DNA from 3 places in the Microbacterium sp. LWH10-1.2 genome. Region 2 is predicted to be linked to each of the others. Evidence: riboswitches for the same ligand, from Rfam matches in the RefSeq annotation. Region 2 holds a riboswitch; each other region holds the start of a gene.

Region 1 (4,186 bases), 690 kb from region 2:
CGCGAGCGTGAGCCCGAAGGTCGACTTGCCCGCCCCGTTGGGGCCGGTGATGCCGATCGCCTCCCCCGCGTGCACGTCGAGGTCGAAGGGACCGGCGACCGGGATGCCGCGGCTGCGCGCCACAGTCAGGGCGTGCGCCCGCAGCAGGAGCTCACCCGGTCCGTGCGCCGGCGGAGGGGGAACGGCCGGCGGATGACCGGGCACCCAGACCCCGGAGGCGGCGAGATCGGCGCCGCGCGCGCCGAGCACCTCGTCGGGAGTCCCGTCTGCCAGGACGACGGTGCCTTCGGGCTCCGCGCCGAGCACGATGACCCGGTCGACCAGGGGCAGCCACACGTCGATGCGGTGCTCGATCACGACGAGGGTCGCCCCGGTCGCGTCGAGGGCGGCGGCGACCGCATCCCGCACATCCCGCACCCCCTCGGGGTCGAGGTTGGCGGTCGGCTCGTCGAGCAGGATCGCTCCGGGGCGCATGGCGATCACGCCTGCCAGCGCCAGCCGCTGCTTCTGCCCTCCCGAGAGCGCCGCTGTCGAGCGGTCGAGGGGCACGTCGAGCTCGACGGCATCCATCGCCTCGCGCACCCGCGGCCAGATCTCCTCGCGGGGCACGCCGAGGTTCTCGCATCCGAAGGCGATGTCGTCGCCGACCCTGGCGAGCATGGTCTGCGTGTCGGGGTCCTGCAGCACCATCCCGACGCGGCCCCGGCTCTCCGTCGCGGGAACGCCGTCGACGAGGAGCGCTCCGTGCGTCTCCCCCTCGTCGGCGCCGCCGAGCACGCCACCGAAGCCCTGCAGCAGCGTGGACTTGCCCGAGCCGGAGGCGCCGAGCAGAAGCACCCGCTCCCCCGGCTCGATTCGCAGTTCGACCTCGCGCACGGCCCAGCGCAGCCGGGTGGCGTAGCGCCATCCCCAGCCGCGCGCATCGAGCGCGGCTGGGTTCACCCGGGCGATCACACTCGTGCGGTGACCTCGCGGCCGGCCGCGAACCGGCTCAGGGCGCCGGTGGCGGCGAGTCCGCGGGCGATCAGCCAGGCGCCGAGCCCGGCGATCACCGCACCGGAGATGGTCGTCGAGGAGATGTAGACGGCGGTGAAGAGCGTGTCGGCACCAGGGAACCAGAGGATGCGGTCGTTGATGCCGCACGCGAGCCCCGCGCCGGCGCCGGCCAGCATCGCGACGGGCAGACGCCAGACGCCGTACAGGAACACGAGGAAGATCAGCTCGGCGCCGATGCCCTGCACGAGTCCGGAGACGATGGTCAGCGGCCCCCACGCGTTGCCGATCAGCGCCGAGATGATCGCGGCGACCAGCTCGGTGTAGAGCGCGGCGCCGGGCTTGCGGACGATCAGCCCGCCGAGGACGCCGGCGATCAGCCACGGACCGGCGAGCAGTCCCTGGACGCCGGGGAGCAGCGCCTCGAGGGCCCCGCTCGGGGTCACGTATCCGACGTTCCACAGCAGGAAGATCGCCGCGCAGGCGACGGCGACGACGCTGGCCACGACGATGTCGACGACGCGCCACCGCCAGAGCTGGGCGTTGCGCAGGCCTGTGGCCGTGGATGCCGCTTCGGTGCTCGACCGGTGCGTGGACGTACTCATCTGAACTCCTCCCTGCGCCGGCATGATCCGGATCAGGTTCGACGGTCGAAGCGCGATTCGCTCCCTCTCAGCCCGGCTCGCCGGACTCCCGTGGTTGTGCTCTCGATCATACCCAGTGCCGACACTCCGCGCTCCCCTGTTGCGGCACCGCGGTTCTCACGGGAGAGTTCGGTACCGTAAGCAGGTGACCGCTCCTGACTCCGCCGAGGCCACCGCTCCCCTGGGCGATGCCCCGATCGACGCCGCCGCAGACGCGGACACGTCGGCCATCGACGCGGAGCTCGACCGGGTCCCAGCGATCCCGGATGCCGCGGCTCACGACTCCGAACTGGAGCAGCTGGTCGCGGACGCAGAGGCCCCCGCCGCTCAGTGGGCGAGCGAGGGCGGAGCGGCGACCGCGCTCACCTGGGTGGATGCGGCATCCGTCGCCGACCACTCTCCGACGGCGACGCTCGACGGCGATCAGGTGCGCGAACCAGGGGCCGCGCTCTGGACGGGCGCCCGGCTGCGCCCCGCCGCGGCGGGTCCAGGCGTGCTCGTGCCGATCGGCATCCTCGCCGCACTGGCCGCCTCCTACGCGGGCACGACCCTGCTGTGGCCGCTGCACGAGGTCGCGCCGACCGTGAAGACGGCGGAGTTCCAGGCGACGGCCGCTCCGGCAGCGGCCATCACGTGGCCGACGCAGGGCAGCGCGGCGGTCGGCATCCAGGGCATCGGAACGGTCGCCTCGTCGCCGGATCCGGCCGTCATCGCCAGCATCACCAAGGTGGTCAGCGTGCTCATGGTGCTGGATCAGATGCCGCTCGCCGTCGGCGAGCAGGGCCCGTCCTTCTCGTTCACCAAGGCCGACAGTCAGTCGTATCTCGCGTACAAGCGCAGCGACCAGTCGGCGCTCGACGTGCCCGTCGGGGGTTCCCTGACGGAGTTCCAGATGCTGCAGGGCATCCTGCTCGGCTCGGCGAACAACTACATCGACCGCCTCGCGAAGGAGATCTGGGGCTCGGACAAGGCCTTCGCTGATGCCGCGGCGACCTGGCTCAGAGATCGCGGCATCCAGGGCATCACGATCCTCTCGCCCTCCGGATTCGACGAGCGCAACACGGCGACCCCCGAGGCGCTGATCGCCGTGGCGGAGCGGGCGATGCAGAACCCCGTGTTCGCAGGGATCGTCGGCACGCCCTCGGTCGAGTTGCCGGGCGCCGGACTCGTGAAGAACACGAACGGGATGCTGTCGGACTCCGGTGTGGTCGGCATCAAGACCGGCACCCTTCACGAGAGCTGGAATCTGCTCACCGCGAAGGACGTGGTCGTCGACGGCACGACCGTGCATCTCTACGCCTCGGTGCTCACGCAGGCCGATGACGACATGCGTCTCGCGTCGACGCGATCCCTGTTCTCGCAGGTCGAGGACGCGCTACAGGCCGAGACCCCCGCGGTGGCGAAGGGAACCGTCGTCGGAGAGGTGGACACCCTGTGGGGTGCGTCCACCGAGATCGTGACGGATGCCGACGCCGAGGTCGTGCTGTGGGACGCCGCCGCGGCGGAGGCGACGCCCGAGTTCGACCTGGGCGAGAAGAGCAAGGCGGGCGCCGAGGTCGGCACGTTGACCGTCGCCGGCCCCCTCGACACGGCGACGACGACGCTCACTCTGAAGAAGAAGCTCGAGGGGCCCAGTGCCTGGTGGCGTCTCACCCACCCCCTGGAGCTCTTCGGTCTGACCTCCGACAAGCGCTAGTCGGAGCCAGGCACACAGGCCCAGGGCGCACGGCCCCAGGGCACGCGAAAGCCCCGCCCCGAGTGACCGGGGCGGGGCTTTCGCGGTGAGCTCAGGCCCTGTTGTCGCCGGAGTCCGATCGCTCGATGAGCGACTCCGCCGAGGCGACCTCCGCTGCCGGACTCTGCGCGCCGACCGAGGCGCCGACGCGCGCGGCATCCGCCTCGGCCTCGGCGTCGCCGGTGACGACCACGGGGGTCGTTCCGGTGAGCGCCGCCTCGGCGTCGATGTCGGCCGCGGCCTGCTCGAACTGCGACTGGTACAGACGCCAGTAGGCGCCCTGCGCGGCAATGAGCTCGTCGTGCGTGCCCTTCTCCACGATGTCGCCGTGCTCCATCACGAGGATGAGGTCGGCGTCACGGATGGTCGACAGGCGGTGCGCGATGACGAAGGACGTGCGTCCTTCTCGGAGCGCCGCCATCGCGTGCTGCAGCAGCAGCTCGGTGCGGGTGTCGACCGCCGACGTCGCCTCATCGAGGATGAGGATCGACGGCTGCGCGACGAACGCCCTGGCGATGGTGATGAGCTGGCGCTCGCCGGCCGAGACGTTCGACGCGTCCTCATCGAGGACCGTGTCGTAGCCCTCGGGGAGAGCGTGCACGAACCGGTCGACGTATGTCGCCTTCGCGGCGGCGAGCACCTCGTCGTCGGCCGCCGTGGAGCGGCCGTAGCGGATGTTCTCGCGGATGCTCCCGGCGAACAGCCACGGATCCTGCAGCACCATTCCGGTGCGCGAGCGCAGGTCGTCGCGGGTCATGTCCGCGATGTCCTGCCCGTCGAGCAGGATGCGTCCGCCGCTGAGCTCGTAGAACCG
Region 2 (4,186 bases):
TGAAGCGCTGCATCCGCGCCCCTTGACGCGGCACTTCGTGGCCCCTCAGCGTGGGCGCGGGGCGCGGGGCGCGCTAACGCGGGGAGCGCTAGCGCGGGGATGCCGCGGCGGCGAGGCGAGCGGTGAGAGTTTGCGCGGCGGCGCGCAGCTCCTCGGGGCCCACGACGGTGAACGGGGCGTCGAACCTCATCACCGACGCGAGCATGCCGACCCAGGACCACGACCCGACGGTGACCTGGCACGACCCCTCGTCGCGGGGCTCGACCGTGCCGTCGGAGCCGACCCACACCGCGACCTCGCGTGCCGGCAGTTCGATCACGACCTCCCCGACGCAGGGCCAGCGGTCCTCGGTATCCGAGCCCTTGGCGCGTGCGGCGAGATAGGTGCGCGCATCCCCCGCGGGAAGCGGTCGCGGTGTGAACGACGGGCCGGTCGGGATGCGCGGCCGCATCCGATCGAGGCGGAAGATGCGCCAGTCGTCGGCATCCAGATCCCACGCGAGCAGGTACCAGCGGTTCTCCCGCGCGACGATCTCGTGCGGCTCGGTGCGCCGCGCCGGCCGGTCGTCATCGGCGCCGTAGTCGAAGCGCAGCACCTTCCGGTCACGAACGGCCGCGCTCGTCGCCTCCAGCACGGCGGCATCGACCCTGGTCTCGTTTCCCGTGCCGGAGAAGCGGATGCCGTCGACCCGGTGCCGCAGCCGGGAGGGCATCACCTGGCGGACCGTGGCGAGGGCGCGCGCGGCCCCTTCGTCGATGTCGATGCCGCTCGACGGGGCGTTCTGCAGAGCGACGGCGATCGCCACGGCCTGGTCGTCGTCGAACAGCAGCGGCGGCAGCTCCGAACCCGCAGCAAGGCGGTAGCCCCCGGCTGGGCCCTTGATCGCGGAGATGCGGTAGCCGAGCTCGCGCAGCCGCTCGACGTCACGCCGCACGGTGCGCGGGCTCACGTCGAGGCGGTCGGCGAGCACGCTCCCCGGCCAGTCGCGCGGCGTCTGCAGCAGCGACAGCAGGGCGAGCATGCGGGAGGAGCTGCCGGTCATTCCCCCATTCTCTTCCGAGTAGAGGACAGAAACCGACCTCTTCTGCGGGAATCGTGGTCGTAGACGGCACTCGGCCGTCGCCGATCTGAGGAGACACCATGACCATCACCACCACCACGCACCTCAACTTCCGCGGCACTGCGCGCCAGGCGCTGGAGTTCTACCGCTCCGTGTTCGGCGGCGAGATCGCGCTCGCCACCTACGGGGAGTTCGGGATGCCGGCCGATGCCCCCGGCGCGGACCGCCTCGTGTTCGGAGAGCTGGACGGCGGCGGCATCCGTCTCATGGCCTACGACATCCCCGGCCTCGACGACGCCTCCGCGACCGCGGGCGAGACGCGGAGGGAGAACGGCCTGACCATCACCGATCGCCCGTTCTTCCAGTCGCTGCGGGCCACGTCGCTCGACGAGCTCACCGGATACTGGGGCGCACTCGCCGTGGGCGCCGAGGTGGTCGAGCCGCTCGCGGCATCCGCGTGGTCCGCCGGGTTCGGCATGCTCACCGACCGCTTCGGCGTCACGTGGGTGCTCGACGTGCGCGCTTCCTGAGCGCGCTCGCTCCGCGCCCCGAGCGGCGGCTCGCAGCTCGCGTCCGCGCCTCAAGTGGCCGTGAGGAGTCAGAGATCGCGGCATCCGACCGCCTGGATCCGACGTTCTCTGACTCCTCACGCGTCGCTCACTTGAGGGCGGCGGTGCGGTCGGGCTCGGGGCCGAGGAGCGCACCGATCACGATGAGAGCGGATGCCGCGGCGAGCACGGCCATGACCGCCGCGACCGGGCCGAGTGCGCTCTGCAACCAGGGCAGCCAGAACGGGAAGAGCGCCGGCACGACGAGGGACAGCGAGTACCCGACCCCGTAGCCGCTCGACCGCACGGCGGAGGGGAAGCGCTCCGCGAGGTACGCGCCCACCGGACCGTAGGCCGAGACCGTGACGATCTGCACGACGGTCACCGCGAGCACGGCGGCGACGCCCTGCGAGGTCAGCGCCCACGCGAAGGCGAGGGGTGCGGCGACGAGCGCCCCCGCGCTGAAGACCACGAAGAAGCGTCTCCGTCCGATCCGCTGCGAGAGCGCGCCGGCGGAGAGCATCGCGGCTGCCGAGACGAGGGTCGCGATCAGCATGATGAACGGGACGGTCGTCGGTCCGACCTGCGGCGCCTCGCGCAGCATCCCGGTGAGCACGGGGATCGCCATCTGGGTGAACAACCAGAGCCCGGTCATCAGCACGAACACCTGCCACAGCTGGCGGCGGAACGGACCGATGAGGATGGCGGTGAGCGGACGTGTGCGGCGGGCGCCGGTCGTCGAGATCGGGGCGTCGTCGACGCCGGCGACGTAGTACCAGAGCATCGCCGCGGCGAGCAGGGCGCCGGCGATGAACGGCATCCGCCACCCCCAGCCGGCGTAGGCGTCGGGTCCGAGCACCTGGACGAGGGTCAGCGTGAGCCCGGCGATGAACGCGTTGGCGAGCGGTGACATGGCCATGATGCCGCCGCTGAGCAGGCCGCGCCGGCGCGGGGCGGTCCACTCCATGGCGAGGGGGATGGCCGCGGAGTACTCACCGCCGAGGAAGACGCCGCCGACGAAGCGCAGGGCCACGAACGTCCACAGGGTCGCCGCGCCGCCGACGTCGTGGGTGGGGATCAGGGCGATCAGCAGCGTCGTGATCGCGATGCCGGCGATCGCCGCCGTGGTGGTTCTCGTTCGTCCGTGACGGTCGGCGAGGCTCCCGAAGATCGCGGCGCCGAGCGGACGTCCGAGCAGGGTGGCGACGAAGATCAGGCCCGTCTGGGCGGCGGCCGCATCGGGACCCAGCACGATCGCAGCCGCGGGGGCGAGGGCGATGACCGGCAGGAAGATGTCGACCTGGTCGACGAAGTTGCCGAGCAGTCCGCCGCGGACGGCGTTGCGTGCTCGAGAGGGGGAGACGGTGGGCTCGGCGATGAGACGCGACATATGGCTCGACTTCCTACGGCGGCATGACCCGCATCAGGTATGACGGTCGGCGCGGCGTCAGCGCCCTCTCAGCCCCTGCCGGGACTCCCATGGTTGAGGGAAGTCTAGGGGAGGGAACAGTCCCCGGTCGTTGAGCGAGCGCAGCGAGACGAAACGTTCGCCGTCGTCCGTCGTCCGTCGCCTGTCGCCTGTCGCCTGTCGCCTGTCGCCTGTCGCCTGTCGCCTGTCGCCTGTCGCCTGTCGCCTGTCGCCTGTCGCCTGTCGCCTGTCGCCTGTCGCCTGTCGTCCGTCGTGCGTCAGCCCGAGGCCGTGACGACGTGCGCCTGGATCCGCCCCCGCACCTCGCCGTCGCCGAACCGGGCGGCGATCGCGGCGGCTGCCCGCACCGTCGCCTCCGCGAGGGCCGACGGGTCCCGCGCCTCGATCTCGCCGCGCAGGGGTGTGCCCTGGCAGTACGCGGTCGCCGCGACGAGGGCCGACGGTGCGACGCTCTGCGCGGTCACGGTGTCGATCGTGACGGTGGTGAAGCCGGCATCCCGCACCTCCCGCTCGATCAGGGCGACGTCGTGATAGCCGTGCGGGGTGCGGGCCATGAAGCGCGGAGGATCGGCGGGGAACATCGCCGCGAGCGCATGCCCCACCTCGTCGGCGAAGTCGTTCCTCTCGATCGCGTCCCAGACGGCGAACACGAATCTCCCGTCGGGTTCGAGCACCCGCCGCGCCTCGCGGTAGGCGCGGATGCGGTCGGGGAAGAACATCGCCCCGAACTGGCACAGGACCAGGTCGAAGGCGTCGTCGTGGAAGGGCAGGTCCTGCGCGTCGGCGGTCTGCCAGCGCAGCCGCGGATCGGGCAGGACGGATGCCGCGTAGTCCAGCATCGGCGCGCTCAGATCGGTCGCGACGTACGCCGAGCCGGCGGGCAGCAGCGGCAGCAGGAATCGCGGGACGACGCCCGTTCCGGCCGCGGTCTCCAGCACCCGCCGCGGCTCCAGCGCCGCCGCCCGGCGCGCGACATCGGCCGCATAGGGCTCGAAGATCAGCGGCACCATGTAGCGGTCGTAGTTCTCGGGGATGGACCCGGAGAAGATGCTGTCGGGAACGGGCATCAGTGCACCTCTGAGGCGAGGGTACGCCTGAGTGAGGGGGTGCGGTAGGGGTTTGCTGCGGCGACCGGATCTGCCTGTGGGG
Region 3 (4,186 bases), 1.7 Mb from region 2:
GGCAGCCGGGAGACCCCTCGACGATCAGCCCCATGCGCGTCGTGCGCGACGATGAGCGCGGGCTCGTGGCCTGGCTCGCCTCCGGCACGCTGCAGGAGGCTCAGGGGACGGTCACGGGCGAGCGCGTGCGCTCGATCCCGCTGGAGCGGCGCTGGCTCGACGGCCGCACGAGGATCGTCGAGGCATGGTGGGGCGGCGGCAGCCTGCGCATCGCTCCGGCCGGAGCACCCTGGTCGGTGTGCCTGTTCTGGACGCACGCGGATGACGGCGACTGGCGCTTCGACGGCTGGTACGTGAATCTGGAGAACGCCCATCTGCGCACCGACCGCGACACCTACTCCTCGGATCACATCCTCGACGTCTGGATCGCGGCGGACCGCACGGTTCATCTCAAGGACGAAGACGAGGTCGCCGCGGCGATCGTGCAGGGTCGGCTCACCCGCGAGCAGGCCGCGCAGATCGAGAGGCATGCGGATGCCGCGATCCAGTCCTTCCACGACGGCGACTGGCCCTTCGACCCGGAGTGGGTCGCATGGCGCCCCGACCCGACGTGGACCCTCCCCGAGCTTCGCGGCCTGGAGGAGCTGCGGCGCCCTTGAGGTCGGCTCCGCTGCGGTGTCTGCGCTCTGCTCTGGGCGGAGCGGGCTTCCGCGCGGAAGCGGATGCTGATGACATGGACGCATGACGACTGCTCTGATCCTCGGCGGAACCGGCTGGCTCTCCGGGCGCATCGCGCGACGGCTGATCGACGACGGCGTCGAGGTCACGTGCCTCGCCCGTGGCACACGCACGGGGCCGAGCGGGGCTGCTCTCGTGCGGGCGGACCGGGATGATCCCGACGCGTACGCGGAGGCGGCCGTGCGTGACTGGGACCGTGTGATCGACATCTCCTCCCGTGCCGACCATGTCGTCGCCGCCGTCGCGGCGCTCGGAGACAGAGCCGCACGCTGGACGTACGTCTCGTCGATGTCCGCCTACTCCGACGACGTCACGGTCGGCGCCGACGAGTCCGCTCCGCTGCACATCGCCGCGGAACCGGGGGATGAGTACGAGTACGGTCCGCAGAAGGTCGCCGCGGAGGACGCGGTGCGCACGCTCGCAGACCGGGCGCTCATCGTGCGCCCCGGACTCATCGTCGGCGCGGGCGACCCCAGCGATCGCTTCGGATACTGGGCCGCGGCGTTCGACCGCGCGGGCGACGGCACGGTGCTGCTGCCACCGACCGAGGGGCGCACGACGCAGGTGATCGACGTCGATGACCTCGCGGCGTACGTGGCCGCCACGACGTCGACCGGTGCGGTGAACACGGTCGGCGACGAGCATGCGCTCGGCGAGGTGCTCGCACTGTTCCGCGCGGCGGCGGGGCACGACGGCGACACGGTGTCCGCCGAGGAGGAGTGGCTCGTGGAGCACGGTGTCGAGTACTGGATGGGGGAGCGCTCGCTGCCGCTGTGGCTGCCGGCGGAGATGACCGGTTTCATGACGCGCTCGAACGCCGCCTATCGTTCCGACGGCGGGACGCTGCGTCCGCTCGGGGACACCGTGGACGCGGTTCTCGCGGACGAACGAGCACGCGGCGTCGACCGCGAGCGGCGCGCGGGGCTCACCCGGGCCCAGGAGCTGGAGCTGTTCGCCGAGCTCGGGTGATCCGCGCTCTTCGCTAGACTGCGAGCAGTGACACGGGGTGCCGCATCCGCGGCTGAGAACAGACCCGTCGAACCTGATCTAGTTAGCACTAGCGAAGGGAATGTCGCATGAGCGATCTTCTGCGTCCTGCATCCGCCTCCGCCCTCGTCTCCGAGGCCGCTACGCTGCTGGGGGTGCTGCGAGAGACGCCTCCTCTCACGCACTGCATCACCAACGCCGTCGTCACCGGGTTCACGGCCAACGTGCTCCTCGCCGTCGGCGCGGCCCCCGCGATGGTCGACATCGTCGGCGAGGCCGGGATGTTCGCCGGCGTCGCCTCCGGCCTGCTCGTGAATCTCGGCACGCCGAACCCCGAGCAGCGAGCGGCGAGCCTGGAGGCGGCGGCCGGAGCCGCGGCGTCCGGCACGCCCTGGGTGCTCGACCCCGTCGCCATCGGCGCGCTCCCGGTGCGCACGGCGCTGGCGCAGGAGCTCGTGGCGCTGCGCCCGACGGCCATCCGCGGCAACGCCTCGGAGATCCTGGCACTGGCCGGTCTCAGCGCAGGCGGTCGAGGGGTCGACGCCACCGACACCACGGATGCCGCCGCCGACGCCGCGGTCGCGCTCTCCTCGCGCTTCGGCAGCATCGTCGCGGTGTCGGGGCCGGTGGACCTGATCACCGACGGGGAGCGCGTGCTGCGGCTCGCGAACGGGCACGAGCTGCTCACCAGGGTCACGGGAGGCGGCTGCGCTCTCGGCGCCGTCATGGCTGCGTTCCTCGGGGCCGCACGGACCACGGGAGCCGATGCGCTCACGGCGGTCGCCTCGGCCAGCCTCGTCTACACGATCGCCGCCGAGCGCGCCGCTGCGGCATCCGCAGGCCCGGGCAGCTTCGCGGTCGCACTGCTCGATGCGCTCGCCGCCGTGCACCCTGACGATCTCGCCGGAGCGGCGCGCGTCGAGGGTGGCGCGCTGTGATCGCCGACCTCTCCCTGTACCTCGTCACCGATCCGGGGCTGTGCGGAGAACGCGGCGTCGTCGAGACCGTGCGGATGGCCGTCGACGGGGGAGTGCGCATCGTGCAGCTGCGCGACAAGCGGGCGACGGACGCCGAGACGACCGCGCAGCTCGTCGAGCTCTCCCGGGTGATCGACGGTCGAGCGCTCCTCGTCGTGAACGATCGTCTCGACGCCGCGCTCGCCGCTCGTACCGCGGGCGCCCGCGTCGACGGCGTGCACCTCGGACAGGGGGACTCCTCGGTGCTGCGCGCCCGTGCCGCACTCGGCCCCGACGCCCTCATCGGTCTCACCGCGAACAGCCCTGAGCACCTCGCCGCACTCGGAGAGCTGCCGGAGGGCACAGTGGACTACCTCGGCGTCGGCGTCATCCGACCGACCAGCACCAAGCCCGACCATCCGCCGGCACTCGGCATCGAGGGCTTCGCGGCGGTGGCTGCGGCCACTCCGCTGCCGTGCGTGGCGATCGGCGGCGTCGGCATCGACGACGCCGAGCCCCTGCGCGAGGCGGGCGCCGCCGGTCTCGCGGTCGTGTCGGCCCTGTGCGCCGCCGATGATCCGGCAGCGGCGGCGCGAGGATTCCTCCGCCGCTGGCGTGCAGCGGGGGTGCCGCGTGTGCTCAGCATCGCCGGCAGCGACCCGTCGGGAGGGGCGGGCATCCAGGCGGACCTGAAGTCGATCGCGGCGAACGGGGGATACGGCATGGCCGTCCTCACCGCTCTCACCGCGCAGAACACGCAGGGCGTCAGCGCCGTGCACGTGCCGCCGACGGAGTTCCTGCGCGCGCAGCTCGACGCGATCTCCGCCGACATCGTCGTGGACGCCGTGAAGATCGGCATGCTCGCCGACGCGGAGGTCATCGGCGCCGTGGCTGACTGGCTCGACCGGGTGCGCCCGCCGATCGTCGTGATCGATCCCGTCATGGTCGCCACCAGCGGGGACCGCCTGCTCGACGCGGCGGCCGAGCACGCGCTGCGCGGACTGCTGAGCCGTGCCGACGTCGTCACCCCCAATCTCACCGAGCTCGCCGTGCTCACCTCCCGTCGGATCACAGGTTGGGAGGAGGCACTCGCCGCGGCGGAGGAGCTGTCGGCCGAGATCGGCGCCCAGGTGCTCGTCAAGGGCGGGCACCTCACCGGTGCGGAGACCCCAGACGCGCTGATCGGCGCCGGGGTGCGGCGCGAGTTCTCCGGCGCCCGCATCGACACCCCGCACACGCACGGCACCGGCTGCTCGCTGTCCTCCGCGCTGGCTACGCTGCTCGCGCGGGGGGAGAGCCCGGCGGATGCCGTCGCCGGAGCGCGCACCTGGCTGCGGGAGGCGCTGCGTGAGAGCCATGCGCTCCGTGTCGGACGCGGACACGGCCCGGTGCACCACTTCGCAGGCCTCTGGTCCCGCGGTGGTCTCGACACCCGACCCACCCCCGGTGAGGTCCGCGCGGACTGGTGGGAGGGCATCTCCGGCATCCGCTCGGGCATCGACGAGCTCCCGTTCATCCGTGCCCTCGCCGACGGCACGCTGGATCGCGATGCCTTCGTGTTCTAC

Evidence for each region. A riboswitch is a leader RNA that binds a small molecule or an ion and turns the genes downstream of it on or off. The one in region 2 is predicted to bind thiamine pyrophosphate.
Region 1: it holds a riboswitch for thiamine pyrophosphate, as region 2 does, so the genes downstream of both, MRBLWH10_RS18965 (ECF transporter S component) here and MRBLWH10_RS15720 (MFS transporter) in region 2, are expected to answer to the same signal.
Region 3: it holds a riboswitch for thiamine pyrophosphate, as region 2 does, so the genes downstream of both, thiM (hydroxyethylthiazole kinase) here and MRBLWH10_RS15720 (MFS transporter) in region 2, are expected to answer to the same signal.

The regions. Positions count from the first base shown of each region.
Region 1 is NZ_CP151638.1:4,052,247-4,056,432, reverse strand. It holds gene MRBLWH10_RS18970 (ABC transporter ATP-binding protein) at 1-876, opposite strand, end outside; gene MRBLWH10_RS18965 (ECF transporter S component) at 951-1,598, opposite strand; TPP riboswitch at 1,589-1,700, opposite strand; gene MRBLWH10_RS18960 (D-alanyl-D-alanine carboxypeptidase) at 1,783-3,333, shown strand; gene MRBLWH10_RS18955 (ABC transporter ATP-binding protein) at 3,425-4,186, opposite strand, start outside.
Region 2 is NZ_CP151638.1:3,364,928-3,369,113, reverse strand. It holds gene MRBLWH10_RS15730 (WYL domain-containing protein) at 89-1,042, opposite strand; gene MRBLWH10_RS15725 (VOC family protein) at 1,141-1,590, shown strand; gene MRBLWH10_RS15720 (MFS transporter) at 1,718-2,998, opposite strand; TPP riboswitch at 2,993-3,099, opposite strand; gene MRBLWH10_RS15715 (class I SAM-dependent methyltransferase) at 3,295-4,104, opposite strand.
Region 3 is NZ_CP151638.1:926,706-930,891, forward strand. It holds gene MRBLWH10_RS04385 (DUF402 domain-containing protein) at 1-599, shown strand, start outside; gene MRBLWH10_RS04390 (NAD-dependent epimerase/dehydratase family protein) at 682-1,647, shown strand; TPP riboswitch at 1,671-1,765, shown strand; gene thiM (hydroxyethylthiazole kinase) at 1,755-2,603, shown strand; gene MRBLWH10_RS04400 (bifunctional hydroxymethylpyrimidine kinase/phosphomethylpyrimidine kinase) at 2,600-4,186, shown strand, end outside.